Regions from separate parts of the Pseudomonas sp. 10S4 genome, predicted to be linked through region 2. Evidence: riboswitches for the same ligand, from Rfam matches in the RefSeq annotation. Region 2 holds a riboswitch; the other holds the start of a gene.
The links. Region 2 has a riboswitch for cobalamin ahead of RHM58_RS23530 (CbtB domain-containing protein). Riboswitches for the same ligand answer to the same signal wherever they lie in the genome.
Positions count from the first base shown of each region.

Region 1: another riboswitch for cobalamin. It lies ahead of cobO (cob(I)yrinic acid a,c-diamide adenosyltransferase); the one in region 2 lies ahead of RHM58_RS23530 (CbtB domain-containing protein).

Region 1 covers NZ_CP133774.1:3,822,684-3,837,465, forward strand. Annotated here, with positions in the region: gene RHM58_RS17840 (methyl-accepting chemotaxis protein) at 1-1,238, shown strand, start outside; gene RHM58_RS17845 (DUF3108 domain-containing protein) at 1,469-2,182, opposite strand; gene purN (phosphoribosylglycinamide formyltransferase) at 2,191-2,841, opposite strand; gene purM (phosphoribosylformylglycinamidine cyclo-ligase) at 2,841-3,899, opposite strand; gene RHM58_RS17860 (DUF2066 domain-containing protein) at 4,231-5,340, shown strand; gene RHM58_RS17865 (AI-2E family transporter) at 5,379-6,452, shown strand; gene hda (DnaA regulatory inactivator Hda) at 6,683-7,387, shown strand; gene RHM58_RS17875 (C40 family peptidase) at 7,614-8,237, shown strand; gene RHM58_RS17880 (C40 family peptidase) at 8,403-8,939, shown strand; gene RHM58_RS17885 (class I SAM-dependent methyltransferase) at 8,958-9,611, shown strand; gene RHM58_RS17890 (PQQ-dependent sugar dehydrogenase) at 9,749-11,062, opposite strand; gene RHM58_RS17895 (hypothetical protein) at 11,133-11,717, opposite strand; cobalamin riboswitch at 11,871-12,104, shown strand; gene cobO (cob(I)yrinic acid a,c-diamide adenosyltransferase) at 12,184-12,795, shown strand; gene RHM58_RS17905 (cobyrinate a,c-diamide synthase) at 12,792-14,192, shown strand; gene bluB (5,6-dimethylbenzimidazole synthase) at 14,189-14,782, shown strand, end outside.
Region 2 covers NZ_CP133774.1:4,995,911-5,010,692, forward strand. Annotated here, with positions in the region: gene metH (methionine synthase) at 1-325, opposite strand, end outside; gene RHM58_RS23500 (fatty acid cis/trans isomerase) at 481-2,766, shown strand; gene RHM58_RS23505 (acyltransferase family protein) at 2,933-3,967, shown strand; gene nfuA (Fe-S biogenesis protein NfuA) at 4,025-4,600, shown strand; gene cobM (precorrin-4 C(11)-methyltransferase) at 4,803-5,549, opposite strand; gene RHM58_RS23520 (cobalamin biosynthesis protein) at 5,646-6,059, opposite strand; gene RHM58_RS23525 (CbtA family protein) at 6,056-6,763, opposite strand; gene RHM58_RS23530 (CbtB domain-containing protein) at 6,775-6,966, opposite strand; cobalamin riboswitch at 7,084-7,313, opposite strand; cobalamin riboswitch at 7,535-7,748, shown strand; partial or broken gene cobW (cobalamin biosynthesis protein CobW) at 7,844-8,918, shown strand; partial or broken gene cobN (cobaltochelatase subunit CobN) at 8,922-12,821, shown strand; partial or broken gene RHM58_RS23545 (ATP-binding protein) at 12,916-13,898, shown strand; gene RHM58_RS23550 (vWA domain-containing protein) at 13,999-14,544, shown strand; gene RHM58_RS23555 (phospholipase D-like domain-containing protein) at 14,732-14,782, shown strand, end outside.

The DNA.
Region 1 (14,782 bases), 1.2 Mb from region 2:
GGCAAGTGATGAGCCTGTCCGCCCAAGGGCAAGTCGACGACGCGGCGGTCATCGTCAATGGCGAGATGAGCCCGCTGGCCGATGAAATCTCTGTCACCCTTAAAACCCTGGTCGAGCTGAACAAACACAACGCCAACCTGGCGACCGAGGCGGCGCGTCGGGTGTTCAGTACTTCGCGGGTGTGGGTCGGGGTGATGGTCGCGATTGCGGCGCTGATGACCATCGGCCTGGCATTGCTGCTGACCCGCAGCATCGTCTTGCCCTTGTCCCAATCGTTGCGGGTCGCTGAGGTGGTGGCGGGTGGCGATCTGACCGGCGACATAAGCATCACCGGCAAAGACGAGCCGGCGCGGCTGCTGCATGCGCTCAAGAGCATGCAGCAAAGCCTGCGCGAGACCATTCGACAGATTTCCGATTCCTCCAGCCAATTGGCCTCAGCCTCGGAAGAACTCAGTTGCGTCACCGAGGACGCCACCCGTGGCTTGCATCAGCAAAGTCTGGAAATCGAGCAGGCCGCGACGGCGGTCAACCAGATGACGGCGGCGGTGGAAGAGGTGGCGAGCAACGCGGTGGCCACCTCCGAAGCATCCCGTGAGTCTGACCGGATCGCCCAGCATGGTCGTGAGCAGGTGCGTCAGACGGTATTGTCGATTGAGTCTCTGGCGGACGATGTCACCGCCAATGCGACCCAGGTCGAGGATCTGGCGCAGAAGGTTTATGGCATCAGCAAGGTGCTGGACGTGATTCGCTCGATCGCCGAGCAGACCAATCTGCTGGCCTTGAACGCGGCGATCGAAGCAGCGCGTGCCGGCAATGCCGGACGCGGCTTCGCCGTGGTGGCGGATGAAGTGCGGGCGCTGGCCCACCGGACGCAGCAGTCGACCCAGGAAATCGAGCAGATGATCAGCGGTATCCAGCAGGGTACCGACTCAGCCGTCAGCTCGATGCAGCAGAGCAATAGTCGGGCGCGCTCGACCCTGGAAGTAGCGAAAGCAGCGGGCGTTGCGCTGGAGGAGATTGCCTCGGCGTTCACCTTGATCAACGAGCGCAACATCGTGATCGCCAGTGCCTCGGAGGAGCAAGCGGCTGTGGCGCGGGAAGTGGATCGCAACCTGATGAATATCCGTGACCTGGCGTTGCAGACCTCGGCCGGGGCGAACCAGACCAGTGCTGCGAGTCAGGAGTTGTCGCGGTTGGCGGTGGACTTGAACACCATGGTGGCGCGGTTTTCGGTTTAGCCCGTCTGTTGAGCGCAACACTGAACTCTGTGGGAGCGAGCTTTTGTGGCGAGGGAGCTTGCTCCCGTTGGACTGCGCAGCAGTCCCGCTCTTTGGGGCCGCTTCGCAGCCCAGCGGGAGCAAGCTCCCTCGCCACAGGTTATCTATTGTTCATTCAGTTGCATTACTCCCCGACAAATCATCAGGCAAAAAAAGCCCCGCAATTGCGGGGCTTTTCATTTCGAGCCGGATCAGCTGCCTTTGACAGCCTTGCCATTGACCGTACCGTCCAGGAGCATGATGTTGTACTCCTTGCCGTCGGTTTCAACCTGTTGCAGACGGACCAGCAGGTAATCCCAGTCCTTGGCGAACCACATGACAGTGGTGCGCTTGGTTTGCGTCGGGTCGCGCACGCGCTCGACCTTGATCGCATCGATCTGGCCGGCCTTGGTGTCGACTTTTTCCGAACCCAGCACGCGGAAGTCGTAGGTATCGACATCACCGCCATCGACCACCTGGTAGCTCATGCTTTTCTTGCCGGCTGCCACGTCATGCTGAAGAGCAAGCTGGTAGGTGGATTTGTCGACCATACCACGGTTCAGCGGAACCTTGACCGGGTCACCACGATCAGTGCCGGTGACCATTTTTGTGGTCCAGTCGAAGTCCAGATCGGCTTTCTTGGCTTTGCCCAGGCCGCCACGTTCGAAGTGGTAGGACTGGGGCAGCAAAGTGTCCTTGTCCAGCGTCAGGGTACTTTCTTCATTCAGGCTGGCGATCATCATCGATGCCTTGAAGCTGAGTTTCCAGACGCCGTTCGCTTCCTTGGTCAGGCTGCGTTCCGCGGTGCCGCTCATTGGAAGTTGTTTCCAGTCGGCGGTGTAGCTGGCGGAGAACGGTTGAAGGTCTGCAGCCTGTGCCAGAGGCAGGGCGAACAGAGCGCAAGCGAAGAGCAGGGCGCGACGCATAAAATCTCCTAGGTTCGAATCAAGTGGCCGCTGGCCGCGAGTAACTTTTCATCCAGTAAAGCACCTTGTTCGCCGAGTGATAAACGACCTTCGGCAAACCAGCGCACAGCCATCGGGTAGATCAGGTGTTCCTGAACGTGTACCCGCTGAGCCAGACTCTGCGGCGTATCGTGCAACTCTACCGGTATTACTGCCTGTACGACCAGTGGTCCGCCATCGAGTTCCTCGGTGACGAAGTGCACGGAGCAGCCGTGCTCGGTGTCGCCGGCCTCCAGAGCGCGCTGATGAGTGTGTAACCCTTTGTATTTGGGTAGCAGCGAGGGATGGATGTTGAACAGGCGACCCTGGTAGTGCCGCACGAAGTCAGCGCTGAGAATGCGCATGAAACCGGCGAGTACCACGAGTTTGGGATTGAAGGCGTCGATCAGTTCGATCAGCGCGGCATCGAAGGCCTCGCGGCTATCGAAAGCCTTGTGATCCAGGGCGCGGGTATCGATACCCGCGTCCCTGGCGCGTTGCAGGCCGTAGGCGTCGGCGCGGTTGGAAATCACCGCAGCAATGCGGACCGGGCTGTCGCCGGTCCGCGTGCTGTCGATCAAGGCCTGCAAGTTACTGCCGGTGCCGGAGAGCAGCACCACGACATCACAGGTGGCGGACATTAATGAGCCTTGAGGTTCTTCAGTTCAACCTGAGCCGCGCCTTCGGCAGCGGTGGAGATCTGACCGATGACCCATGGCTGCTCGCCGGCTTCACGCAGAACGTTCAGAGCGGTTTCAACGTGCTCTTGAGCAACGCAGATAACCATGCCGACGCCGCAGTTCAGTACGCGGTGCATTTCGTTTTCGTCGACGTTGCCTTTCTCTTGCAGCCAGTCGAATACGGCCGGGCGAGTCCAGCTTGCCACGTCAACCACCGCTTGAGCGCCTTTTGGCAGAACGCGCGGGATGTTGTCGAGCAGGCCGCCACCGGTGATGTGGGCCATGGCTTTGACGGCGCCGGTTTCTTTGATCAGCTTGAGCAGCGGCTTCACGTAGATACGGGTCGGGGCCATCAGCAGGTCGGTCAGCGGTTTGCCGTCGAGCTGAATATTTTCGATGTCTGCACCGGAGACTTCGATGATCTTGCGGATCAGCGAGTAGCCGTTGGAGTGCGGGCCGGAAGACGGCAGGGCGAGCAGGGCATCGCCGGCAGCGACTTTGGAACCGTCGATGATTTCGGATTTTTCCACGACACCGACGCAGAAGCCTGCCAGGTCGTAGTCTTCGCCTTCGTACATGCCAGGCATTTCAGCGGTTTCACCGCCGACCAGGGAGCAGCCGGACAGCTCGCAGCCTGCGCCGATGCCGGTCACGACCTGGGTCGCGGTTTCGACGTTCAGTTTGCCGGTAGCGTAGTAGTCGAGGAAGAACAGCGGCTCGGCGCCGCACACCACCAGGTCGTTGACGCACATGGCGACCAGGTCGATGCCGATGCTGTCGTGCTTGTTCAGGTTCAGCGCCAGGCGCAGCTTGGTGCCGACGCCGTCAGTACCGGAAACCAGCACTGGCTGCTTGTAGCCGGCCGGGATTTCGCAGAGGGCGCCAAAACCGCCCAGGCCGCCCATGACTTCCGGGCGCGCAGTGCGCTTGGCGACGCTCTTGATGCGTTCGACCAATGCTTCACCGGCGTCGATGTCTACACCGGCGTCCTTGTAGCTCAGGGAGGGTTGCTTGCTCATGATCCAGGCCTTTAGGGGGATTCAGGGGTAACGACCGAGTCCAGTGGGACCGCCGAAACAAACGAAGGCGAGTGCCTTGCGCGAATTTCAGGGTGCCCGGCTGTTGCCGGTCTGCGAAGGCGCGCGATTTTATCAGGCTTGAGAGGCAGCGGCCATCCTCGCGCCGACGGCAGGGCCATATAGGCTGAAAAAACCATTATTGTCCCAGTGAGTGACGTCTCGCATAGCTGTATAAGGTATCCCCATTAACCGTCTATCGTTATGACAGCGCTAAAAACTTATCGAGGCCGGGTGAATGTTTTGCGTGGGGCGATGGTCACAGCCTTGCTCAATGTCTTCATGCGGCCAGTTCCAGCCGCTCTCGTCGTCAGGAATCTTCCATGCGTTTTTTTCTAGCTATCTATTTGTGGGCTGTTTGTCTCTTGTCAGCCTGACGAGTCATGCCGAAACCGTGAAAAACCTTTATCAGGTCCGCCAACCTGTCAGCGGTCAGAGCGCGGAGGTACGCGATCAGGCGACCCAGGCGGCGCTGGATACGTTGGTGTTGCGCCTGACCGGTGACCCGAAAGCGCCACAGAATCCGGGGCTGGCGGCGATCCGCAAGGACCCGCAACAAATCATCAGCCAGTACGGCTTTGATGCGGGGCCGCCGGAAGTGTTGAAGGTCGATTTCGACCCGGCCACTACCGAGCAGGCGCTGCGCCGTGCCGGATTGTCTTTGTGGGGCGCCAATCGGCCGTCGATCCTTGGCTGGTGGCTGAGTGACTCCACCGAAGGCTCAGGCCTGGTCGGTGATGCTCAGGCCAGTGCGGCACCGTTGCGTCGTGCCGCGCAACACCGTGGTTTGCCGTTGCGCCTGCCGTTAGGTGACCTGAGCGAACAACTCGTCGCGACGGCGCCAACCCTGGAAGGCAATGACCCTGCGCCGTTGCATAACGCGTCGGAGCGCTATGGGGCCGACGCCTTGCTGGCGGTGCATGCCCGTGAAGAGGGTGGTCAGTGGCAAGCCAAGTGGCATCTGTGGTTGGGCGATCAGAAAGAGGCTGGCAGTGTGCAGGGCGCCGACGTGCCTGCCTTGGCCGACGCGGTGATGCTGGCGGTCAGCGAGCGCATGGCGCCGCGATTTGTCGTCAAACCGGGCGTTTCAAGCGAGCAGTTGCTGGAAGTGCAGGGCATGACGCTGGAGCGTTACGCGGCGCTCGGGCATTTGCTGGAGCCTTTCGGTGGGCACCTGGTCAGTGTTGACGGTGATCACATTATTTACCGGGTTAACGGCAGCGCCGAACAGTTGAAGGCGCAGTTGTCCCTGGCCAAGTTGCAGGAGGTGCCGGCGGGTGAAGCCCCAGTGCCAGTCGCCCCGGTTCCGCCGACGGCCGATGGCGCGGTACCCGCTGTAGCACCGGTCCTGGCGCCGGTGCCGCAGTTGCGATTCCGTTGGTAAGGTTTTCTTTCTTTATATAGAAGCATAGGGAGTTGTAGATGGCCGATACGCGGCGTTGGTTCTGGTTGGGCGGGGTGGTCCTGCTCTGCGTGTTTGTCTGGTTGTTGCATCCGATCCTGACGCCATTTTTGGTGGCGCTGCTGCTGGCCTATCTGTTCGATCCGCTGGTGGATCGGCTGGAGAAGCTTGGCCTGTCTCGGACCTGGGGCGTGGTGACGGTGTTCGCGCTGTTCACCTTGATCTTCACGACGCTGCTGCTGGTGTTGGTACCGTTGCTCGCCAAGCAGTTGTTCCGCTTGTACGAGTTGGCGCCGCAGATGCTGGATTGGTTGCAGCACACTGCCTTGCCGTGGGCGCAATCGAAATTCGGACTGTCGGATAATTTCTGGAAGTTCGACAAGGTCAAGGCTGCGATCAGCGAGCACATGGGCCAGACCACCGACATTGTCAGTGTGGTACTGAGTCAGGCGACCGCGTCCGGTCTGGCGCTGATTGGTTGGCTAGCCAACCTGGTGCTGATCCCGGTGGTGAGCTTCTACCTGCTGCGCGATTGGGACCTGATGATGGCCAAGATCCGCAGCCTGTTGCCTCGTGATCGCGAAGAGCGCGTGGTGTCACTGGCCGGTGAATGCCATGAAGTGCTCGGGGCATTTGTTCGCGGGCAATTGCTGGTGATGCTGGCTCTGGGCGTGATCTATGCCGCGGGCCTGATGCTGGTCGGGTTGGAGTTGGGGCTGTTGATCGGTCTTATCGCCGGTCTGGCGGCGATCGTGCCTTACATGGGGTTTGTCATCGGGATTGGCGCGGCGTTGATTGCTGGCCTGTTCCAGTTTCACGGTGACTTGTATCCGATGCTCGGCATCGTTGCGGTGTTTATGGTTGGGCAGGCACTGGAAGGCATGGTGCTGACGCCGTTGCTGGTGGGCGACCGGATCGGCCTGCACCCGGTGGCGGTGATTTTCGCGATTCTGGCCGGTGGCGAGCTGTTCGGTTTCACTGGCGTGCTGCTGGCGTTGCCGGTGGCGGCGGTGATCATGGTGCTGGTGCGTCATGTGCATGATTTGTATAAAGATTCGGATATGTACAGCGGCGTCGACGAGCCTGAGCTTTAAAGTCGACTGATCGCTTGTAGCGGGCGGCCTGGATTCTTGCCTGGTCGGCCCGCTTCTCCCTCGCGGCTGTCACATGCGCCGCCAAAGAAACTGTCATAAAACCAGTGCGTTAACGCAAACCTTTGATTTTGCTTGTGGTCTGCTGCATTGTGCGGGCTGTCTCACGGGTATAAACTTCGCAAACTTTACACAGAGGCCACTAACGGTTCCTTTGGAACTGTTCAGTCAGCATGAAACCGATTCAGCTGCCCCTAGGTGTGCGTCTGCGTGATGACGCTACCTTTATCAATTACTACCCAGGCGCCAATGCCGCTGCACTCGGCTATGTCGAGCGGCTATGCGAAGCCGACGCCGGCTGGACCGAAAGCCTGATTTACCTCTGGGGCAAGGACGGGGTAGGGCGCACGCACTTGTTGCAGGCTGCCTGCCTGCGTTTCGAGCAAATGGGCGAGCCGGCGGTGTACTTGCCGTTGGCCGAGTTGCTGGATCGCGGCATCGAAATTCTCGACAACCTCGAACAATACGAACTGGTCTGCCTCGATGATCTACAGGCCGTCGCCGGGCGAGCGGATTGGGAAGAGGCGTTGTTCCACCTGTTCAACCGTCTGCGTGACAGTGGCCGACGTCTGCTGATTGCTGCGTCGACCTCGCCGCGTGAACTGCCGGTGAAGCTGGCGGATCTCAAATCGCGCCTCACCCTGGCGTTGATCTTCCAGATGCGCCCACTGTCCGATGAAGACAAATTGCGTGCCCTGCAATTGCGTGCGTCCCGTCGCGGTTTGCACCTGACCGATGAAGTCGGGCATTTTATTTTGACCCGCGGTACTCGCAGCATGAGTGCGCTTTTCGAGCTACTTGAACGCCTCGATCAGGCCTCCCTTCAAGCTCAGCGCAAGCTGACAATTCCCTTCCTGAAAGAAACCCTCGGTTGGTAGCTAGCCCCAGTAAATAAAGGCCTGTAGCGGGTTTCGGCATATTTCAGGCGTCAGAAAATCCGCTTTCCTGCAAGGTTGCAGGCTGCGCGAATGTTTAAAATGGGCTTAAGCGCTTAGATGTAAACGAGAAACCGAGAAGTCACAAAAAGATCGATTGAATTTGCAAATGAGGTTGATAGCGGGCATAGTCTCGCCTTCTTTACAACTATCAGCCACGGTCGTGCCCATGCTAAATCGCTTCGCACCCCTCGTGCCTCTCGCACTCGTCACCCTGTTGTTTGGTTGCGCTGCGCACTCTCCAGTGTCCCAGCAAGAGCAACAACAGCAGGTTAGAAACTCTGCTACCGCCCAATCTTCCGTTCTGTATCAGGAAGAAGTGGCCACCGAAAAAGAACTGGCAGACTTCGCCGATGGCAAGTCGTACCAGCTTCCGGTTCTGGCCGACAGCATCCTCGAACGTGGCATGTCCCTGATCGGTACCCGTTACCGTTTCGGCGGTACCTCTGAAGCCGGTTTCGACTGCAGCGGCTTCATCGGCTACCTGTTTCGTGAAGAGGCCGGCATGAATCTGCCGCGCTCCACTCGCGAAATGATCAACGTGGATGCCCCGTTGGTAGCGCGCAACAAGCTCAAGCCTGGTGATTTGCTGTTCTTCGCGACCAACGGTCGTCGCGGTCGCGTCAGTCACGCCGGTATCTACCTGGGTGATGACCAGTTCATCCATTCCAGCAGCCGCAAAAGCGGTGGCGTGCGGGTTGATAGCCTGGGCGACAGCTACTGGAGCAAGACCTTCATCGAAGCCAAACGCGCACTCGCGATGGCCCCGACTGTGGTCACTGCTCGCAAGTAAGCACACTTTATGTAAGGCGAACTTAAAGTCTTACTTGAAGTTTGCCGCATAGGCGCTAGAATCCTGATCTATTATTGATGGCAAACCGCCTGCGTCCTGCGCAGGCGGTTTTCTTTTCTGTCTTTCCGGCAGAAAAAGCCGCAGCCAGATCAGGATGTTCTGCTTATGACGATGTCGGCCCGCCTCGCACTCATGTTCTTCGCAGCGCTGCTCAGCGCCTGCGCCAGCCGTCCACCGCCCTCAGCGCCGGTGGTTCGCGCGCCGATTATTTTCGGTTCCTCCCAAGCATTCTCCCCGGAAGCAGAAGACGTATTGTTTCGCGCCCTCGGTCTGGTGGGCACGCCGTATCGCTGGGGCGGCAACACGCCGGATTCGGGATTCGATTGCAGTGGCCTGATCGGTTACGTCTACCGTGACGTCGCCGGCATTTCCCTGCCGCGCACCACCCGCGAGATGATCAGCATGCAAGCTGCCAATGTCGGCAAGGAAGGCCTGCAAACCGGCGACCTGATCTTCTTCGCCACCAATGGCGGCTCCCAGGTCAGCCACGCCGGGATCTACGTCGGTGAAGGCCGCTTCGTCCACGCCCCGGCCACGGGCGGCACGGTGAAGCTCGACAGCTTGTCCAAAGCCTATTGGCAGAAAGCCTACCTGAGCGCCAAGCGCGTCTTGCAGCCTGAGCACCTGGCGCGTAACCCGTAGATTGCAGAGGTTGCTGTCATGACCACTCGCACGCTCAATCTCGACGATTCCCTGTACCACTACCTGCTCGACGTTTCCCTCAGGGAAACGCCGCTGCTCAAGCGTTTGCGTGACGAAACCCAGATGCTGCCCATGGCGCGCTGGCAGATCGCGCCAGAGCAAGGGCAGTTCCTCGCGTTGCTGGTCAAACTCACCGGCGCCAGGCGTTTGCTGGAAGTCGGCACCTTCACCGGTTACAGCGCTTTGTGCATGGCGGCGGCATTGCCGGACGACGGCTTGCTGATCTGTTGCGATATCCAAGGCGATTACAACGCCACTGCATTGCGTTACTGGCAGGAGGCGGGCTTGGCCGAACGTATCGATCTGCGTCTGGCACCTGCGTTGGAAACCCTGGCTCTGTTGGAGCAGCCAGGGCAATTTGATCTGATCTTCATCGACGCCGACAAGGCTAACTACTCGAGTTATCTGGAGCACGCCCTGCGTTTGCTGCGGGTCGGTGGTTTGGCGGTGTTTGATAACACGCTGTGGAGCGGGCGGGTGCTTGAGGAAAATCCGGAGAGCGCAGACACCCGAGCGATACAGGTGCTCAATCGAGCTTTGAAGGATGACGTGCGGGTGGATCTGTCGATGTTGCCGATAGGTGATGGTTTAACCCTTTGCCGCAAAAGGTAAGCGCTGACACCGATTAAAAATGTGGGAGCGGGCTTGCTCGCGAAAGCGGTGTAACAGTCAACGGAGATGTTGAATGTCATGACGCCTTCGCGAGCAAGCCCGCTCCCACATTTGTTATGTGTGTTGGCGTTGGAGGCTTATTTAGCCGCCGAAACCCGCCAAATCTTGTTCCCTACATCATCCGCCACCAGCAAATCTCCCTGCTGATCAATCACCACACCCACCGGCCGGCCCATGGCATTTTCATCTTTATCAAGGAATCCGGTCAGCACATCCACCGGCTGCCCGGTCGGCTTGCCTGCCGCGAACGGCACGAAAATCACCTTGTAGCCGCTATGCGGTTTGCGGTTCCACGAGCCGTGCTGGCCGACGAATGCGCCGTTGGTAAACGGTGCAGGCAGTTTGCTGCCTTCGGCAAAGGTGAACCCCAGCGAGGCGGTGTGCGGGCCAACGGCGTAATCCGGGGCGATGGCTTTGGCCACCAGCTCCGGGTTCTGCGGCTCGACGCGCACATCGATGTGTTGCCCGTAATAACTGAACGGCCAGCCATAAAACGCGCCGTCCTTGACCGAGGTGATGTAGTCCGGCACCAGATCACTGCCGATTTCATCCCGCTCGTTGACCGAGGTCCAGAGCGCACCGCTGTTCGGTTCCCAGTCCATGCCGTTCGGGTTGCGCAGGCCCGAGGCGAAGATCCGGTGATTGCCGGTGGCACGATCCACTTCCCAGATCGCCGCGCGACCTTCTTCGGCCGCCAGGCCATTTTCGCCGACGTTGCTGTTGGAGCCCACCGTCACGTACAGCTTGCTGCCGTCCTTGCTGGCGATGACGTTTTTGGTCCAGTGATGGTTGATCGTGCCGCCCGGCAGATCGGTGACCTTAATGGGCTGTGACTTGATCGTCGTATCGCCGGTTTCATAGTGGAAGCGCAGCAGGCGATCCGTGTCGGCGACGTACAGGTCATTGCCGACCAGGGTCATGCCGAATGGCGAGTTGAGGTTTTCCAGGAATACCGTGCGGGTTTCGGCCACGCCATCGTGGTCCTTGTCCCGCAGCAGCGTGATGCGGTTCGGACTCGGTACGCCGGCACCAGCGCGGCCCATGACTTTCGTCATCACCCAGCCGCGAATGCCTTTGCTGTCATCGGGTTTGGGCGGTGCGTTGGTTTCGGCCACCAGCACATCGCCGTTGGGCAGCACGTAGAGCCAACGCGGGTGATCGAGGTTTTCGGCAAATGCCGCGACCTGCGTCCCTGCGGCCGCAGTGGGTTTGGTGCCGGCCGGCCAGCCGATCGCCGGGGCGATGTTGACTGTAGGGATCAGGGTCTTGTTCGGTTCTGGCAGCTTGGGCGACGGTCCGGTGCCGTCCGAGACTTGCAGGCTGGAGGATTCACCACAGGCGGCGAGCCCTCCGGCGAGCGCGATGACGAGAACGAACTGAAGCTTGAGCATGCTGATCTTCTTCCCTATGAATGCATTGTCTTAATCATAGAGAAGAGAAAAGACGCGATGGTTCAACCCGTCAACCACGGGCCTCTTTGAACAGTACGGCGATACCAGGGTGATAGTTGCCGGCTTCGTTGCGCAACTTGCGATAGGCGTAAGGGAAATACCAGGCCACGGCGCAGGTGTGTTCCTTTTGCAGGTCGTCGACCATGTCCTGGAGTTCTTCCGGGGTGGCGCTGTGCTGGGCTTTTTGTGGCGCGGCGAACAGGCAGCCGAGTTTCAGGTCGCTGGCGTGGCTGATTCGCTTCGCCTCGCTGGTGATATCGGCCAGGGCTTGCGTCAGATTCAGGCTATTGACCCGTGGCCAACGCTGGGTGGCCTGAATAAAAGCGCGAGCTTCGCTGCTGGCAATCAACAAATCGGCTCGGGCATTGCGTTCGCCTTCTTCGGTCTGTTTGCGGCTCGGCGTCTGTTGCAACGTGACCATTTCGGCCATCCACGCGGCGGCCGAGAGCAGCCCGAGGTTGGCTTTTTCGTCGAACCAGTAAGGTGTGTCGTTATCGCCGCGCACGGCGTTGTAACGGTCGATACAGTCAAACCAGCGTTCCAGCAGCGGGCGCAGGAATTCCAGCTTCGGATTGCTGATGATCATGCCTTGCATGTGGCTCACCCTTGTTATTGTGTTGTGAGTTGTGGCTCTTTGATATCACTGCTGGGAGTGTGGCGCAAGATTGGCGTCAGTAAATTGATCGACGGCAGTTTTTCGCCGGATGGCGCCCCGGCTTTAATTGACGCTCCACCCCCAACCCTCTAACCTTCGCGGCTTGTTTCAGGTGCTCTGTGACCGCGGTCGACAGAGTGAAACAGGGAAGCCGGTGAGTGATTTCTTCCATAGATGAAGAACCACGATCCCGGCGCTGCCCCCGCAACGGTAAATGAGAGAAAGCTGCGCCTGAGCCACTGTGTCTTAACTCGACATGGGAAGGCGCGCAGCCAGGCGTAATGCCGCTCATGAGCCCGGAGACCGGCCTGATCCATCCAGCGGCATCACGGTGGGCGATGCCAGGCTTCTTGCCATCTATTCTTGTGCCTGCCCGCCGTTATCCAGCCTCAACGGAGAGCTCCCCATGACTGATACCCCCGATCGTGACGAACGCCACCTGGCGCGCATGCTGCGTAAAAAAGCCGTGATTGACGAACGCATCGCCAATTCGCCGAACGAATGCGGCCTGCTGCTGGTGCTGACCGGCAACGGCAAAGGCAAAAGCAGCTCGGCCTTCGGCATGCTCGCCCGTTCCATGGGCCATGGCATGCAGTGCGGTGTGGTGCAGTTCATCAAGGGACGCAACAGCACAGGCGAGGAGTTGTTCTTCCGCCGCTTCCCGGAGCAAGTGCGTTTTCACGTGATGGGCGAGGGCTTCACCTGGGAAACCCAGGACCGCCAGCGTGACATCGCCGCCGCCGAAGCCGCGTGGGCCGTGTCCCGCGAGTTGCTGCGCGATCCGTCGATCGGTCTGGTTGTGCTCGATGAACTGAACATCGCCCTCAAACACGGTTACCTCGATCTCGATCAAGTCCTCAGCGACTTGCAGGCCCGTCCGCCGATGCAACACGTGGTGGTCACCGGTCGCGGCGCCAAGCCGGAAATGATCGAGCTGGCCGACACCGTCACCGAAATGAACGTGATCAAACACGCGTTCCAGGCCGGGATCAAAGCGCAAAAAGGCGTCGAGCTGTGAATCAACCACGTCATTGCCCGGCGGTACTGATTGCCGCGCCGGCCTCCGGTCAGGGCAAGACCACTGTCACTGCTGCGCTGGCCCGTTTGCATCGCAATCAGGGGCGCAAGGTGCGCGTATTCAAATGCGGCCCGGACTTTCTCGACCCGATGATTCTCGAGCGCGCCAGCGGTGCGCCGGTCTATCAACTGGACATGTGGATGGTCGGCGAGCAGGAAAGCCGTCGGCTGTTGTGGGAAGCGGCGGGTGAAGCGGACCTGATTCTGATCGAAGGGGTCATGGGCTTGTTCGACGGTACGCCATCCAGCGCTGACCTGGCGCGACACTTCGGTGTGCCGGTGCTTGGCGTGATCGATGGCACCGCCATGGCTCAGACCTTTGGTGCGTTGGCCCTGGGCTTGGCGCGTTATCAGCCGGACTTGCCGTTTGCCGGCGTGTTGGCTAACCGCGTCGGCACCTTGCGTCATGCGCAATTGCTTGAAGGCAGCCTGACCGAAGGCTTGCGTTGGTACGGTGCGTTGTCCCGGGAAACCGGGATCGAACTGCCGAGCCGTCACCTCGGGTTGGTGCAGGCCAGCGAGTTGAATGATCTCGATCTGCGCCTCGATGCGGCGGCCGATGCGTTGGCCAGTAGTTGCGAGGTGGCGCTACCACCGGCCGTCGAATTCGCCGCCCCGGATGTGATCAGCGCCGAGCCGTTGCTGGCGGGTGTGCGCATCGCCGTGGCCCGTGACGAAGCGTTCGCCTTCACCTACGGTGCGAGCCTGGATTTGCTGCGGGCGATGGGTGCCGAGTTGTCATTTTTCTCGCCGATCCGCGATACCGAGTTGCCGGAGGCAGACAGCCTCTATTTGCCCGGCGGCTACCCTGAACTGCACCATGTCGCCCTGTCGCAAAACACTTCGATGCTCAACGCTATTCGCGCACACCATGCGGCGGGCAAGCCATTGCTGGCCGAGTGCGGCGGCATGCTGTATCTGCTCGATTCCTTAACCGATGTCGACGGCACTCGCGCTGAACTGGTCGGCTTGCTGGCGGGGGATGCGGTGATGCAAAAACGTCTGGCGGCGTTGGCGTTGCAAGCGGTCGAGTTGCCCGAAGGTTTGTTGCGCGGGCACACCTATCATCACTCGTTGACCAGCACTGAGCTTGAGCCGATTGCCCGGGGCCTGAGCCCGAATGGCGGGCGCGGGGCGGAGGCGGTTTATCGTGAGGGGCGGATGACAGCCTCTTATGTGCACTTTTATTTCCCGTCGAATCCGTCGGCGATTGCCGCTCTGTTTGCGCCTGATCTTGAGGCCGCCTTCGCGAGCAAGCCCGCTCCCACAGTTGACCGCGTTTCGTCAGGCAGCACGCCATCTAATGTGGGAGCGGGCTTGCTCGCGAAGCGGCCATGACCGACAACGCCTTCTCCGAAGCCGAACGCGCCGCCGTCTACCGCGCCATCGCTGAACGCCGCGACATGCGCCACTTCAGCGGCGGCACTGTCGAGCCTGAATTGCTGCGGCGCCTGCTCGGAGCCGCGCACCAGGCACCCAGCGTCGGCCTGATGCAGCCATGGCGCTTCATCCGCATCAGCGATCGAGCCCTGCGCGGCAAGATCCAGTTATTAGTAGAAGAAGAACGCATCCGCACTGCCGAAGCCCTCGGCGAGCGCACCGACGAGTTCATGAAGCTCAAGGTCGAAGGCATCAACGACTGCGCCGAAGTGTTGGTAGCAGCGTTGATGGATGATCGCGAACGCCACATTTTCGGTCGCCGCACCTTGCCGGAAATGGACATGGCGTCGCTGTCCTGCGCGATCCAGAATTTGTGGCTGGCGTCCCGCGCTGAAGGGCTGGGGATGGGCTGGGTGTCGCTGTTCGAGCCGCAAGCTCTGGCGGACCTGCTGGGTTTGCCTGTCGGTGCCAAACCGCTGGCGGTTCTTTGCCTGGGTCCGGTCAAGGAATTCTATCCGGCGCCGATGTTGGTACTCGAAGGCTGGGCG
Region 2 (14,782 bases):
CTACGTTTAACTCATACGCCAGGCCCTGCATGCCGTAGTCGGCCAGGGAAACCTGGGTGGCGTTGAAGGTGTTGGTTTCCAGAATGTCGGCGCCGGCATCCAGGTACGCCTTTTCGATGGCACCAATCACGTCCGGGCGGGTCAACACCAACAGGTCGTTGTTGCCTTTCACATCGCTCGGCCAATCGGCAAAGCGCTTGCCACGGTAATCTTGCTCTTCGAGCTTGTAGCTCTGGATCATCGTGCCCATGCCGCCATCGAGAATCAGGATGCGCTCTTTAAGGGCGTGCTTGAGAGCTTGAAGGCGAACGCTGCGATCGGACATTTGGACTACTCGGTAAGGCCATGACGAAGGGCCGGGATAATAGCAAACCTGTGCGCTTTTAGAGCATGCCAAGGTTTTGCATGAATATCGTTCATGTTGGTGGCAGGTCTGGACCGGTAGAATCGCGGCGTTTTTACAGGATTGGGACCAGGGATATGTCGTATCGCGTCGTTGTCAGCATTCTATTGCTGCTTTCAAGCTGGGGCGCCGATGCGCAAAGTCCCGCCATTTCCTATACCCGAGATATTCAACCGATCTTCACCGAAAAGTGCGTGGCCTGCCACGCGTGCTACGACGCCGCCTGTCAGCTCAATCTGGGCAGCGGTGAAGGGGCGGCCCGCGGCGCGACCAAGATTGCGGTCTACGACGGCGAGCGCAGCGTCGCATCCTCGCCAACCCGACTCTTCTATGACGCCTTCGGTAAACTGGCCTGGCAGCACAAGGACTTCTATTCGGTCCTCGACGCCCAAGGCAGCCAGGCAGCGCTGATGGCACGGATGCTTGAGCTGGGCCACAAAACCCCGCTAACGCCTAACGCCAAGTTGCCGGAAGACATCGTGCTGGGCCTGAATCGGGAAAACATGTGCGCCATGCCGGCGGAGTTCGATGGTTATGCCGGCGCGCACCCGAAAGAAGGCATGCCGCTGGCGGTGACCGGCCTGACAAATCAGCAGTACCAGACCCTGCAACGCTGGCTCGCCGCCGGTGCGCCGATTGATGAACAAGGCCTGGTGCCCAGCGCCAGGGAAGCGCTGCAAGTGGTGCAGTGGGAAAATCTGCTCAACGCACCGGGCGCTCGTGGCAGCCTGGTCGGGCGCTGGTTGTTTGAACACTTGTTCCTGGCGCATATCTACTTCAAGGATGGCGAGCCGGGGCATTTTTTCCAGTGGGTGCGTTCGCGCACGCCGACCGGCCAGCCGATCGACCTGATCAATACCCGCCGGCCGAACGACGATCCGGGCACGCAGATTTATTACCGGTTGTGGCCGGTGCAAGGCGTGATCGTGCAGAAGACCCACATCACTTATCCGTTGAGCGCGGCGAAGCTGTCCCGGGCCAAAAGCCTGTTTTTCAGCGGCAATTGGCAGGTCAACGCCTTACCGGGTTACGGCCCGGAGCGCCGGGCCAATCCGTTCACCACGTTTGAGGCTATCCCGGCCCAGGCGCGTTATCAGTTCATGCTCGATAACGCCGAGTACTTCGTGCGCACCTTTATTCGCGGTCCGGTATGCCGTGGGCAGATCGCTACAGATGTGATTCGCGACAACTTCTGGGCACTGTTCCAGGCCCCGGAACACGACCTCTACATCACCGATCCGAACTATCGCGGCAAGGCCACGCCGCTGCTGGCAATGCCGGGGCAGAACGACGACGTCGGCAGCGTGTTGAGCCTGTGGCATGACTACCGCAACAAACGCAACGAATACGAAGCCCTGCGCCGGGACAGCTACGCCGAGGCGCCGGCGCCGAGCTGGTCGACGCTGTGGGCCGGTAACGACAACGCGTTGCTGACGATCTTCCGCCACTTCGACAGTGCCTCGGTGAACAAAGGCCTGATCGGTGACGTGCCGCAAACCATGTGGCTGTTCGACTTCCCGTTGCTGGAACGCACGTATTACCAGTTGGCGGTGAATTTCGACGTGTTTGGCAACGTCTCCCACCAGGCCCAGACGCGGCTGTATTTCGACCTGATCCGTAACGGCGCCGAGCAGAACTTCCTGCGTTTGATGCCGGCCGATTCGCGCAACGACTACCTCGACGATTGGTATCAGAGCGGCGGCAAGTTCAAGATGTGGCTGGATTACGAGTCCATCGACAACGACAAGCCCAGCGCGCTGACACTCGACGAAAAAGACCCGAAACGGGATTTCGCCATGCAATTGCTGGCCCGTTACGGCGACCTCAACGCCACGCCGGATCCGATTAACCGTTGCGATGGTGCGTATTGCTCGCGGCCGAACATCGACCCGGCGTTGCAGAACGCCGAACAAGCCTTGAGTCGCCTGACTTCGCGTCCTGCAGCGGGTTTGAAGGTCATTGATCAGTTGCCGGAAGCGACGATGTTGCGTATCGAAACCGCAAGCGGCAAACGCGAGATCTACAGCCTGCTGCGCAACCGTGCCCACAGCAACGTGGCATTCATACTCGGTGAATCCCTGCGTTATCAGCCGGGGCTCGACACGTTGACCATTTACCCAGGTGTGCTCAGCAGTTATCCGAACTTCATGTTCAACATTCCGGCCGAGCAGGTGCCTGAGTTTGTCGATGCGATGGAAAGGTCGAAGGACGCTGACAGCTTCGAGAGGATCGTTGAACGCTGGGGTGTTCGGCGCAGTCATCCGCAGTTCTGGTTCTACTTCCACGACCTGAGCACGTACATCCACGAAACTGACCCGGTGGAAGAGGGCGTGCTGGACATGAACCGCTACGAGAATCTTTGATCGACCTTTAAAGACCAATCACTGTCCCACCGGTAGGAGCGAAGCTTGCTCGCGAAGGCGGCGGTACATTCAACAATGATGTTGACTGACGCGCCGCTTTCGCGAGCAAGCTTTGCTCCTACAGGGGGCTTGCGGTGGTTTGTGAATTTCGATTGGAGGGCCGTCGATGTTGATTTCTGTACAAGCGCTGCGCGCCATCGCAGCCTGGGCGGTGGTCTGCCACCATTTCATGCAGATTTTCTTCGACTTCAAGGCTCGCGGGCCGGTGGGGCAGGCGTTTATCGACAAGGGCGCCGTGGGCGTCGACATCTTCTTCGTCATCAGCGGTCTGGTGATCTTCCTGTCCACCGAGGCCAAGTCGCTGCCGCCGGCGCGGTTTCTGCTGTATCGAATGTGCCGCATCGTCCCGGCGTACTGGCTGTACACGGTGCTGATGGCGCTGGTGGTGGTGTTCGCTCAACCGGTGTTGCCGGATCAGACGGTCGACTGGTCGCATTTCCTGCTGTCGCTGTTGTTCATTCCTACGCAAAACCCCGGCGGCTACGGGATTTATCCGACGCTCAATGTCGGTTGGACGCTGAATTACGAAATGCTGTTTTACCTGCTGTTCGCCTGGGCACTGCTGTTTCGCTTGCAGGTCAGGTTGCTGATCGTCGCGGCGCTGCTGTTCGCGGTGTGCCAGGCCTGGACCGGTTATGGCTGGATCAGCCAGTTCTACCGATCCGACATCGTTTATGAGTTTCTGCTGGGGATTGCCATTGGCATGGTCTACCGCAAGGGTTGGATCAAGCCCGGTTTATGGCTGCCGCTGCTGGGGATCGCTGGTGCCTTACTGACGATTTATCATCTGCCGCCGGCACCGCGACTGCTGGCCTGGGGTTTGCCGAGTGCCGTGTTGGTGATGGCGTGCATCGCGCTGGAACGTTATTTCAAGAACAATCGGGTGTTCGAACTGCTCGGTAATTGTTCCTACTCGGTCTACTTGATGCATGTGCTGGTGCTGTCGGCCGGCGGATTTATCGCACAACAGTACGATGTGAATCCTTACGTCATGTTTGCCGTTTGCGCGGCCACCATTGGCGTGGCTTCCTGGGCAAGTTACGAATGGGTGGAAAAACGCAGCTATCGGTGGCTTAAAGCCTGGATCGACGGCGAAACAGTTGCTCAGCCCGTGCAAGCTCTTTCCCGACAAAAATACTAGGACTTTGTGCGGCGCGATGATTGGCGTAAACTGCGCCCAAGCCTGCGAGGAGTTTCCATGACCGCTATTACCATCACTGACGCCGCCCACGATTATCTGGCTGATCTGCTCTCCAAGCAGGGCATCGGCATCCGCGTCTTTATCACCCAGCCTGGCACCCAGTACGCCGAAACCTGCATTGCCTACTGCAAGCCGGGCGAAGAAAAACCTGAAGACACTGCGTTGGGGCTCAAAAGCTTCACCGCTTACATCGACTCGTTCAGCGAAGCCTTCCTGGACGATGCGGTTGTCGACTACGCCACCGACCGCATGGGCGGCCAACTGACCATCAAGGCGCCAAACGCCAAAGTTCCGATGGTCAACGCTGACAGCCCGGTCAACGAGCGCATCAACTACTACCTGCAAACCGAAATCAACCCGGGGCTCGCGAGCCACGGCGGTCAGGTTAGTCTGATTGATGTGGTCGAGGACGGCATCGCCGTTCTTAAGTTCGGCGGCGGTTGCCAGGGCTGCGGCCAGGCGGACGTCACCTTGCGCGAAGGCATCGAGCGCACCTTGCTCGAGCGCATTCCCGAGCTCAAGGGTGTACGCGACGTGACTGACCACACGCAGAAAGAAAACGCCTACTACTGAGTAAGGTGTTCGCTGCGACATAAAAAACGGCGCCCCGTGAGCGCCGTTTTTTTATGGGTGGTCGATTTTCCTATGGCTGCCATGACCTGTGGCGAGGGGGCTTGCCCCCGTTCGGCGGCGAAGCCGTCGCAAGACCTAAAATGCTGGGGCCGCTTCGCAGCCCAACGGGGCAAGCCCCCTCGCCACAGGGTTGTGTGTGAACTCAGGGCCTGTAGAGATGCGCATGCCCCGCGCGATACAGCGACGATTCACTAAATTGATCGCTGCCCAACACCCGACCCACCAGTATCAACGCCGTACGCCGAAACCCTTTGGCCTCGACCTTTGCGGCAATGTCCGCCAGCGTCCCCACCACCCAATCCTGATCCGGCCAGGTCGCGCGGTGAATCACCGCAATCGGGCAGTCGGCGCCGTAATGCGGCAGCAATTCGGCGAGGATCTTCTCCAGATGATTGACCCCTAAATGAATCGCCATGGTCGCCCCGTGTTGCGCCAGGCTGCCTAGCTCTTCGCCGGCCGGCATCGCGGTTTTGTCGGCGTAACGGGTCAGGATCACGCTTTGCGAGATGTCCGGTAAGGTCAGTTCGGCGCCCAGTAGCGCAGCACAGGCGGCGGTAGCCGTGACGCCCGGGATGATTTCGAACGGTATATCGAGTTCACGAAGGTAACGAATCTGCTCGCCAATCGCGCCATACAGGCTCGGATCGCCCGAATGAACACGGGCCACATCCTGCCCCTTGGCGTGGGCGGTTTTGATCAGTTCGATGATCTGTTCCAGGTGCAGTTCGGCGCTGTTGACCACCGTTTCAGCCTGGTGGCCGTCCAGCACGGCAGCCGGCACCAGGGAGCCGGCATAGATGATCACCGGGCAGCTGCGAATCAGCCGCTGGCCTTTGACGGTGATCAGTTCCGGGTCGCCGGGACCTGCGCCAATGAAGTAGACGGTCATCGTCCGTTCCTTTGAAAAAAGAGTCTGTGAGAAAAAGGGCTGTGCAAGGCTTCAGATGAAGATTGCTCATGATCGAAGGTGGGGATTATCGGGTTTTTACGCGGCACTGGCCAATGCGAGGGTGGCCTGAGCGTATTTTTGCCTGGGAATCAGCAGCTTCGCCGGTGCCTGGGCCAAGTGTTCGGCGAGTGCCAGGGCGGCACTTTCCGCTACGCCGTAGCAGCCGGTGCGTTCGAAGGCGATCTGCGAATGGTGGCTGAGCTGTGGCTGATAACCGGCCAATTGTTCGCTGCTGAAGTACATCACTTCTAGCCCAAGCTGCGCGGCCAATTCGATCAGGCCAGGCTCATCACGTTTCAGGTCGATGCTGGCCAGGGCCTTGATCGCACGAAGTTCGATTTGATGCGCCTGTAATGCCTGATCCAACAGCGCCCGCAACGTGCTGGCGGGGCAGCCGCGCTGGCAGCCCAGGCCGACCACTAAGGTCGGCGCTGCGCTGTTATCCGTCATGCGTGGTATTGGCCATCGCTTTTGCGGCGGAACAACCAGGCGCTGATCAGGCCCAGGGCCAGCCAGAACGCCACGTTGGTCAACTGCGAAGCGATTTTGAACTGAGACTCCAGGGCTTGCGGGGCCAGCATCGAGTGGACTTCCGGTTGTGGCGCGCCGATTACATGCGGTACCGCCAGAATCGCCACCCCGAAGATTTTCATCAGCCAGTGACGGCTGAACACGATCAGCGCGATCCCGACAGCGGTAGAAGCCGCAGTGCCGACCCACCAGATCTGCCGTTGCGCCAGATCGGCGGCGGCAGTGCCCGGCAGTTCCGGCGGCAGACCGAGGGTCGGCGCCAGCACAAACGTCGCGTAACCGGCCAGGCCCCAGAGCAGGCCTTGAGCGGTTTTGGTCGGTGCACGCAAGGTGTACAGGCCGGCGAGCATCAGCGCAAAACCAACCGCGACTACCAGGTTACCGCCGGTGGTCGACAGCACGCGCTGCCAGCCGTCTTCCGGCTCCCAGGCTTCGGCGTCGTGGGTGTGAGCAGCCATGGCGCCTTCGGTGTGCTCGTGAGCTACAGCGGCGGCAGGTTCGGATTTTTCGTAGGTTTCCGCCTGAAGAATCAGCGGGGCGACCCAGAAGCTTTGCAGCAGGGTCAGCAGCAGGGCGGCGAGCAGCCCGGTGAAACCTGCGGTTTGAGCGATACGCTTGATCATGTCAGCAGGTCTCAATGGCACGGGAACGCGGAGCTGTGACGGGTATCGTGCGCAGCGTTGTGCACCGCTTCGATGTGCGAGAAACCGGCGAAATACACCAGGCACGCGCCGAGGATCGACGCGCAAACGGCGGCGGTCAGGCGTTGGCTCAGGGTTGTGGTGGTGCTTGCAGTGCTGTGGTCGGTGCTGCTAATGATCGACATGGCGCTTCCCTCTGGTCTGTCAGCGGGTGAATAGAGCGCATGCAAACCCCTGCGAGCGTGCGCGCAGAGACTTAAACAGCGCCCGCCCACCGCGGGTTTGTTATTCAGTGATCGTACTGGTCACTTTGTGTTGCGGGCCGGTCTCCGGGCTCGCGAGGGGTCAAGGCTTACGCCGGAACCTGCAAGAATCGCCTTCCCATGCCGAACTGCTGGCACAGTGGATCTGATTCTTCACTCGCTTACCGTTGCGGGGGCAGCACCGGACTGACATGGCTTTAGAGTAAAGCACATGATTCACCGGTTTCCCGTTTCACCCTGTGAAGGGCACCCGTAACAAGGCGCACAGGAGACCATGGGCGGGGCGGGGGAGTCAATTGGCAAGGGTTCTCAGTTAGCTTTTGTGGCGAGGGAGCTTGCTCCCGCTGGGTTGCGAAGCGACCCCCTTCATTCCTTCAGACAAATGTTGCAAGCAAGTCTTGCGACGGCTTCGCCGCCGAGCGGGAGCAAGCTCCCTCGCCACAGGGGATCGCTAGCGTCTCATGAACATTGACCCGCCCCCACACCATGCGTAGCCTTGCGCTTTCGAGGTTCTTCGGCGTTTGCCGAAGCTAAGAAGGGAACGCGGTCGATGCCGCGGCTGCCCCCGCAACTGTGAACGGTGATGTTCGCTGCCACGCCACTGCACGCTCCAGCCATGGAGCCCGCGGGAAGGCGCAGCAAACGCCAGTCTAACGACAGGCACACCGTCAGCCAGGAGACCTGCCTCGAAACGAATTCTCACTACAACCGGGCGGGGTGATCCGGTGGCGAAATCTTCCGCGCATCCTTCGCCGCGGTCGTCGTCCCGTATGCCCGCCACCTTGCCAAAGGGCATCCGATGAAAACACTGGCCAAACTCCCCGTCACCATCGTTACCGGCTTCCTCGGCTCGGGCAAAACCACCTTGCTGCGCCATATGCTCGACAACGCGCAAGGTCGCCGCATCGCGGTAATCGTCAACGAGTTTGGCGAGCTGGGCATCGACGGCGAAATCCTCAAGCAGTGCTCCATCGGCTGCACCGAAGAAGAAGCCAACGGCCGCGTCTACGAACTGGCCAACGGCTGCCTGTGCTGCACCGTCCAGGAAGAATTTTTCCCGGTGATGCGCGAGTTGGTGGCCCGTCGCGGCGACCTCGACCACATCCTGATCGAAACCTCGGGCCTGGCCCTGCCAAAACCACTGGTGCAAGCCTTCCAGTGGCCGGAAATCCGCAGCGCCTGCACCGTTGACGCTGTTATCACCGTGGTCGACAGCCCGGCCGTGGCCGCCGGCACCTTTGCCGCGTTCCCGGACCAAGTCGACGCCCAGCGCAAACTCGACCCGAACCTGGACCACGAATCGCCGCTGCACGAACTGTTCGCCGACCAACTGGCCAGCGCCGACCTGGTCATCCTCAACAAGGCTGACCTGATCAGCCCTGAAGACCTGGCCCGCGTGCGCCTTGAAGTCGCCGAAGAACTGCCGCCCGCAGTAAAAATCATCGAAGCCAGCAGCGGCCGCGTGCCGTTGGACGTGCGTGATCGGCCTCGGCGCCGGTTCGAAGAACACATCGACAGCCGTCACAGCCATCACGACCATCACCACGGTGAAGGTGATGACGACCATGATGATCATGACCATCGACGCCTTCGACTCGATCTCCATCGAGCTGCCGCAAGCCGACGAAAGCCTGCTGATGGATGCGTTGACCCAACTGGTGGTCAAGCACGGCATCCTGCGCGTAAAAGGCTTCGCCGCGATCCCGAACAAGCCGATGCGCTTGCTGATCCAGGGCGTGGGCACGCGTTTCGACAGGCATTTCGACCGTCAGTGGGGCGCCGAAGAAGCGCGCACCACCCGTTTGGTGTTGATCGGCCAGGAACTGGATGCCGCTCAACTCGAAGCGCAATTGCGCGCCGCGCTCAGCGTTTAAGCCATGCATTTGCTTAGGACCCAGCCCGGCGGTTTCGTGTCGGATGACAACATTGCCGACCTCGGACAAACCCCCGCCGAACTGGTGATCCTGTGCAGCGGCGATTCCAGCCTGGCGCTGCTCGCCGAAGCGGCGCAGCAGTTGCCCGATGACTACCCGAGCGTGCGCTTCGCTAACCCGATGCAGGTGCAGAATCACGCTTCGGTCGACTTGTACGTCGACGAAGTGCTGCGTCACGCCAAGGTGATTTTGATCTCGCTGCACGGCGGCATCGCCTATTGGCGTTACGGCGTCGAGCGGCTCGTCGAGCTGTCCGAGCGGGGTGTGCAACTGATTCTGGTGCCCGGCGATGACCGCCCGGACCCCGAGCTCAGCGACTTGAGCACCGTCGTTGCGCAAGACCGCGATCGTCTGTGGCAGTTTCTGCGTCAGGGCGGCATGGCCAACGCCCTGGATTTTTTCCGCTGTTTGGCCAATCGCTGGCTGGATCGCGATTACGCCTGGGCCGAGCCGCAAACCCTGCCGCGCACCGCGATCTACCACCCGAATAAAAGCCCCGCTGAACTGAGCGATTGGCAAGCCGACTGGCAGGCTGATCAACCGGTGGCGGCGGTGCTGTTCTATCGCTCGCATTTGCAGGCGGCGAACACCGGTTTCATCGATATTTTCTGCCAGCGTTTGCAGGCGGCGGGGCTGAACCCGTTGCCGATAGCGCTGGCCAGTTTGAAAGAGCCCGGCTGCCTGACAGTGGTCGAGGACTTGCTGGACGAAGTCGAAGCGGCGGTCATTCTCAACACCACCGGTTTCGCCCAATCCAGCCCCGAAGCGCCGCACTTGCGGCCGTTTCGCCGCAACATTCCAGTGATCCAGGCGATCTGCGCCCAGGACAACGAACCCGGCTGGCGCGCCAGCGAACAAGGCCTCGGCCCACGCGATCTGGCGATGCACATCGCGCTGCCGGAACTCGACGGGCGCATCATCAGCAGGCCGATCAGCTTCAAGGATCTGGCCTGGCGCAGCGAGCGCAGTCAGTCCGACGTGGTCTGCTACCGGCCGCAACCTGAGCGCATGGACTTTGTCGCCGAACTGGCGCGGCGCTGGATCGATCTGGCGCGGGTGCCCAACGGCGAAAAACGCATCGCGCTGATCCTCGCCAACTACCCGACGCGCGATGGTCGCATCGGCAACGGCGTCGGTCTCGATACGCCGGCGGCGGCGCTGAACATCCTGCGTGCGCTGTATAAAGAAGGCTACCCGCTGCCGGCCGAACTACCGGACAGCGGCACCGCGTTGATCCAGCAATTGCTCGGTGGTGTCAGCAATGACCTCGACACCCTCGACCAGCGCCCATGCATGCAAAGTCTGGCGCTGGACGACTACTTTTGATGTTCGACGCACTGCCTGAAGCCAATCGCCAAGCGGTGCTGGAACGTTGGGGCCCGCCGGAAAACGATCCGATGTTCCGTGGCGGACGGATGATGATTGCGGGTTTGCGCTTCGGCCTGACCTTCGTCGGCATCCAGCCAGCCCGGGGTTATCAGGTCGATCCGAGCGCGGTCTATCACGATCCAGACCTGGTGCCGCCCCACGGGTATCTGGCGTTCTATTTCTGGTTGCGCAACACCTACGGCGCCCACGGCGTGATCCACGTCGGCAAGCACGGCAACCTCGAATGGCTGCCGGGCAAGGGGGTCGGGCTCTCGGAAAACTGCTGGCCGGACGCGTTGCTTGGGCCGCTACCGAACATCTATCCGTTTATCGTCAACGACCCGGGCGAGGGCGCGCAGGCCAAGCGGCGTACGCAAGCGGTGATCATCGATCACCTGATGCCGCCGCTGACCCGGGCCGAAACCTACGGTCCACTACGTAACCTTGAACTGTTGGCGGACGAGTATTACGAGGCGCAGTTGCTCGATCCGCGCCGCGCCCGGGAGTTGCAGCGCGACATCCTGCAACTGGTGCGCGACACCCACATCGACCGCGAACTGCAACTCGACGAAAAACTGAATAGCGATGCCGACGCGGCGATCTGGTTGCCGCGTCTGGATACCTACCTGTGTGATTTGAAGGAATCGCAGATCCGCGATGGCCTGCACATCTTCGGTGAATCGCCGACCGGGCGTTTACGCATTGATACGTTGCTGGCCTTGCTGCGGATTCCGCGTGGTGACGGGCGTGGTGCGCAATCGAGTTTGCTGCGGGCGTTGGCCAAGGCGTTTGTGCTGGGCTTTGATCCGCTGGATTGCTCTTTGGCCGATCCGTGGACCGGGCCAAGACCGGCCGAACTGCAACAGGTGAGCGATGAAGCCTGGCGCACGGCGGGTGATACCCGTGAGCGTCTGGAATTGTTCGCCGCGCAACTGATTTCGCAGACCTTAAACCAGCCTCAAGCCCAACCCGGCCCCTTAGGATACGAGCCTCTGTGGCGAGGGGCTTGCCCCCGTTGGACTGCGCAGCAGTCCCGTCTTTTGAGGCCGCTTCGCGACCCAACGGGGGCAAGCCCCTCACCACAAAGGCTCGCTCCCACAGGAGGCGGGTTGGGCTGACGTGAATGCGATCATCGACGGCCTCCGCGAAGTCGTCGCTCCAAGACTGGACGCTTGCGGCCCCGCGGAAATGCGCGGCTTGCTCGACGCCCTCAGCGGTCGTTTCGTCCCCGCCGGGCCAAGCGGTGCACCGAGTCGCGGTCGCCTCGATGTACTGCCCACCGGGCGCAATTTCTATTCGGTGGACGTGCGCAACCTGCCGACCACTACGGCGTGGCGCATCGGCTTCCAGTCGGCCAACCTGATTCTCGAACGGCACTTGCAGGACCACGGCGATCACCTGCGTCAGCTCGGCCTGTCGGTCTGGGGCACGGCGACCATGCGCACCGGCGGCGACGACATCGCCCAGGCTATGGCGCTGATGGGCGTGCGACCGGTCTGGGCGACGGGCAGTCAGCGGGTCGACGACTTTGAAATCCTGCCGCTGAGTTTGCTGGACCGCCCGCGGGTGGACGTGACCTTGCGGGTGTCGGGGTTCTTTCGTGATGCCTTCGCCAACCTGATCCGGCTGTTCGATGCTGCCGTGCAAGCAGTCGCCGCGCTGGACGAGCCGGACGATCTCAATCCGTTGGCTGCCAAGGTTCGCGCCGAGCGTGAAGCGTTGCTGGCCTCGGGTCTGGATGAAGACGCGGCCCAGCGTCAGGCCGGTTGGCGGATTTTTGGGGCGAAACCCGGTGCCTATGGCGCGGGAGTGCAGGGCGCCATCGACGGGCGCCTGTGGCAAAGCCGCGAGGACTTGGCCGAGGTGTACCTGAACTGGGGCGGTTACGCCTATGGCGGTTCTGACGAAGGCACCGCCGCCCGTGAACAGTTCGCCCAGCGCCTGAGCCAGGTGCAAGCGGTGCTGCAGAATCAGGATAACCGCGAGCATGACTTGCTCGATTCCAATGACTATTACCAGTTCCAGGGCGGTATGCTCGCCGCCGTGGAAAGCCTCAGCGGCGAAGCGGTGGCCAGTTATCACGGCGATCACAGCCAGCCGGATTTGCCGAAGATCCGCACGTTAAAGGAAGAGTTGAACCGGGTGATACGTTCCCGGGCGGCGAATCCGAAGTGGATCGGCGGGGTCAAACGGCATGGCTACAAGGGCGCTTTTGAACTGGCTGCGACGGTTGATAACCTGTTTGCTTTTGATGCGACTACGCAGTTGATCGACGATCACCAGTACGCGTTGCTGGCGGATGCCTACCTGCTGGACCCGGCGACCCGGGATTTTGTCCGCGAGCACAACCCGCATGCCTTGCGTGATATGACTGAGCGGATGCTCGAGGCGCAGCAGCGGGGGATGTGGAAAGAGCCAGGTGAGTACCGCGAGGCGCTGGAGAATTTGTTGCTCGATATAGAAGAAGACAGCTAGCACGCTTACCCCCTGTGGGAGGTTTGCCTGATGCACCTACCGACCATGACCGAGATTTAATAATGACCGACACCCCCATTTCCCGCTCTCCGCCGTGGTCGGCGCCGACGATTTGAAGCTCGCGCTGTACCTGACCGCTATCGACCCGAAAATCGGTGGCGTACTGATCGAAGGCCCGCGCGGCATGGCCAAGTCGACGCTCGCTCGGGGTCTCGCCGACCTGCTCGCCAGCGGTCAATTCGTCACCTTGCCTTTGGGGGCCACCGAAGAGCGACTGGTCGGCACCCTTGACCTCGACGCCGCCCTGAGCGAGGGTCGTGCACAGTTTTCCCCGGCGTGCTGGCCAAGGCTGACGGCGGCGTGCTTTACGTCGATGAGGTCAATTTGCTGCCCGATCACCTCGTCGACCTGCTGCTCGATGTGGCCGCCAGCGGCACCAACCTGGTCGAGCGTGACGGCATTTCCCATCGGCATTCGGCGAAGTTCGTGCTGATCGGCACCATGAATCCGGAAGAGGGTGAACTGCGTCCGCAACTGCTTGACCGCTTCGGCCTGAACGTCGCGCTTAGCGGCCACACCGCACCGGCCGAGCGCGGTCAGATCATCCGTCGGCGACTGGATTTCGACAGCGATCCTCAAAGCTTCTGCGCTGAGTGGGAAAACCAGCAGCAATCCCTGCGCGGACGCTGCCAGCAGGCGCGCAGCGCATTGGCGAGCATCCCTCTGGATGACGCAGCGCTCGCGCAGATCACCGAGCGCTGTTTTGCTGCGGGTGTCGATGGCCTGCGCGCCGATCTGGTCTGGCTGCGCGCCGCACGGGCCCATGCGGCTTGGCGCGGGGCAAAAGCGATTGCCGAGGAAGATATCGACGCGGTCGCCGAGTTTGCCTTGCGCCATCGCCGCCGCGAACAGACGCCACCGGCACCGCAACAAAGCCAGGCGCCCTCCAGCCAAAACGACAACCCGAGCGAAGGCCAGGGCCAGTGGGGCGAAATGCCCGCCCAGGCACTCCCGGTCGGCGCCCGACGTGACGTGCCGAGCTGGCCAAAAAGCCCTAGGCATTCGCCCTCGATCTGACGCGGGGGCGAATGCCAGACCCCGCGCCGGACGGCTGGACAATGGCCGACAAGGCAAGCGCCGCGCCGCACCCCAAGGTTCGATCAACTGGCCCGGCACCTTGCTCAATGGGCGCCCGCGTCAGCATGAAGATTTGCTGTTTCATTTGCGCACTCGTTCGGCCCACGAACTTTGGCTGGTGATCGTCGACGCTTCGGCCTCGACCCGGCGTCATCAGGCGTTGAGCGATGCCAAGGGCTTGTTGGCGCAACTGTTCGACGACGCCTACCGGCAGCGGGCGCGTCTGGCGTTACTGACTGCCAGCGGCAGCGCGCCGAAGTGGCAGGTGCAAGGATTGAAGGCTTCCAGCGGTTTACGCGACTGGCTGGATCGGCTGGGCGCGGGCGGTGGCACGCCGTTGCTCGCGGCGCTGAGTGAGGCGGGGCAGTGGTTGAGCGCTCGGCAGAAACGCTTTCCGGCGGAGCAACAGCGGTTGTTGCTGGTGACTGATGGGCGGTTAAAGGAATGGCCGGGGTTGCCGGTGCTGGAATGTCCGGGGCTGCTGATTGATATCGAGCGCGGGCCGATTCGGCTTGGGCGGGCTAAGGTGATGGCTAGCGAGTTGCGGGCTGAGTATCGGCATATTGATGAGCTGATTTCAGGCTGAGTACTCGGGTGTTTGTGCCGGCCTCTTCGCGAGCAAGCCCGCTCCCACAGGGGATCTTCGCTGTGACAGAGATCCCCTGTGGGAGCGGGCTTGCTCGCGAAAGCATCCTCTCGCTTTAGGATCAGCCCCCCAAATCGGCATCGCATACCCTATGCTAACCAAGCCAACCCATTCACAGGAGTGACCCATGCGCGTTCTAGTCGCAAACAGTCAGGATGATTTCCGCGTCAAAGCCTAC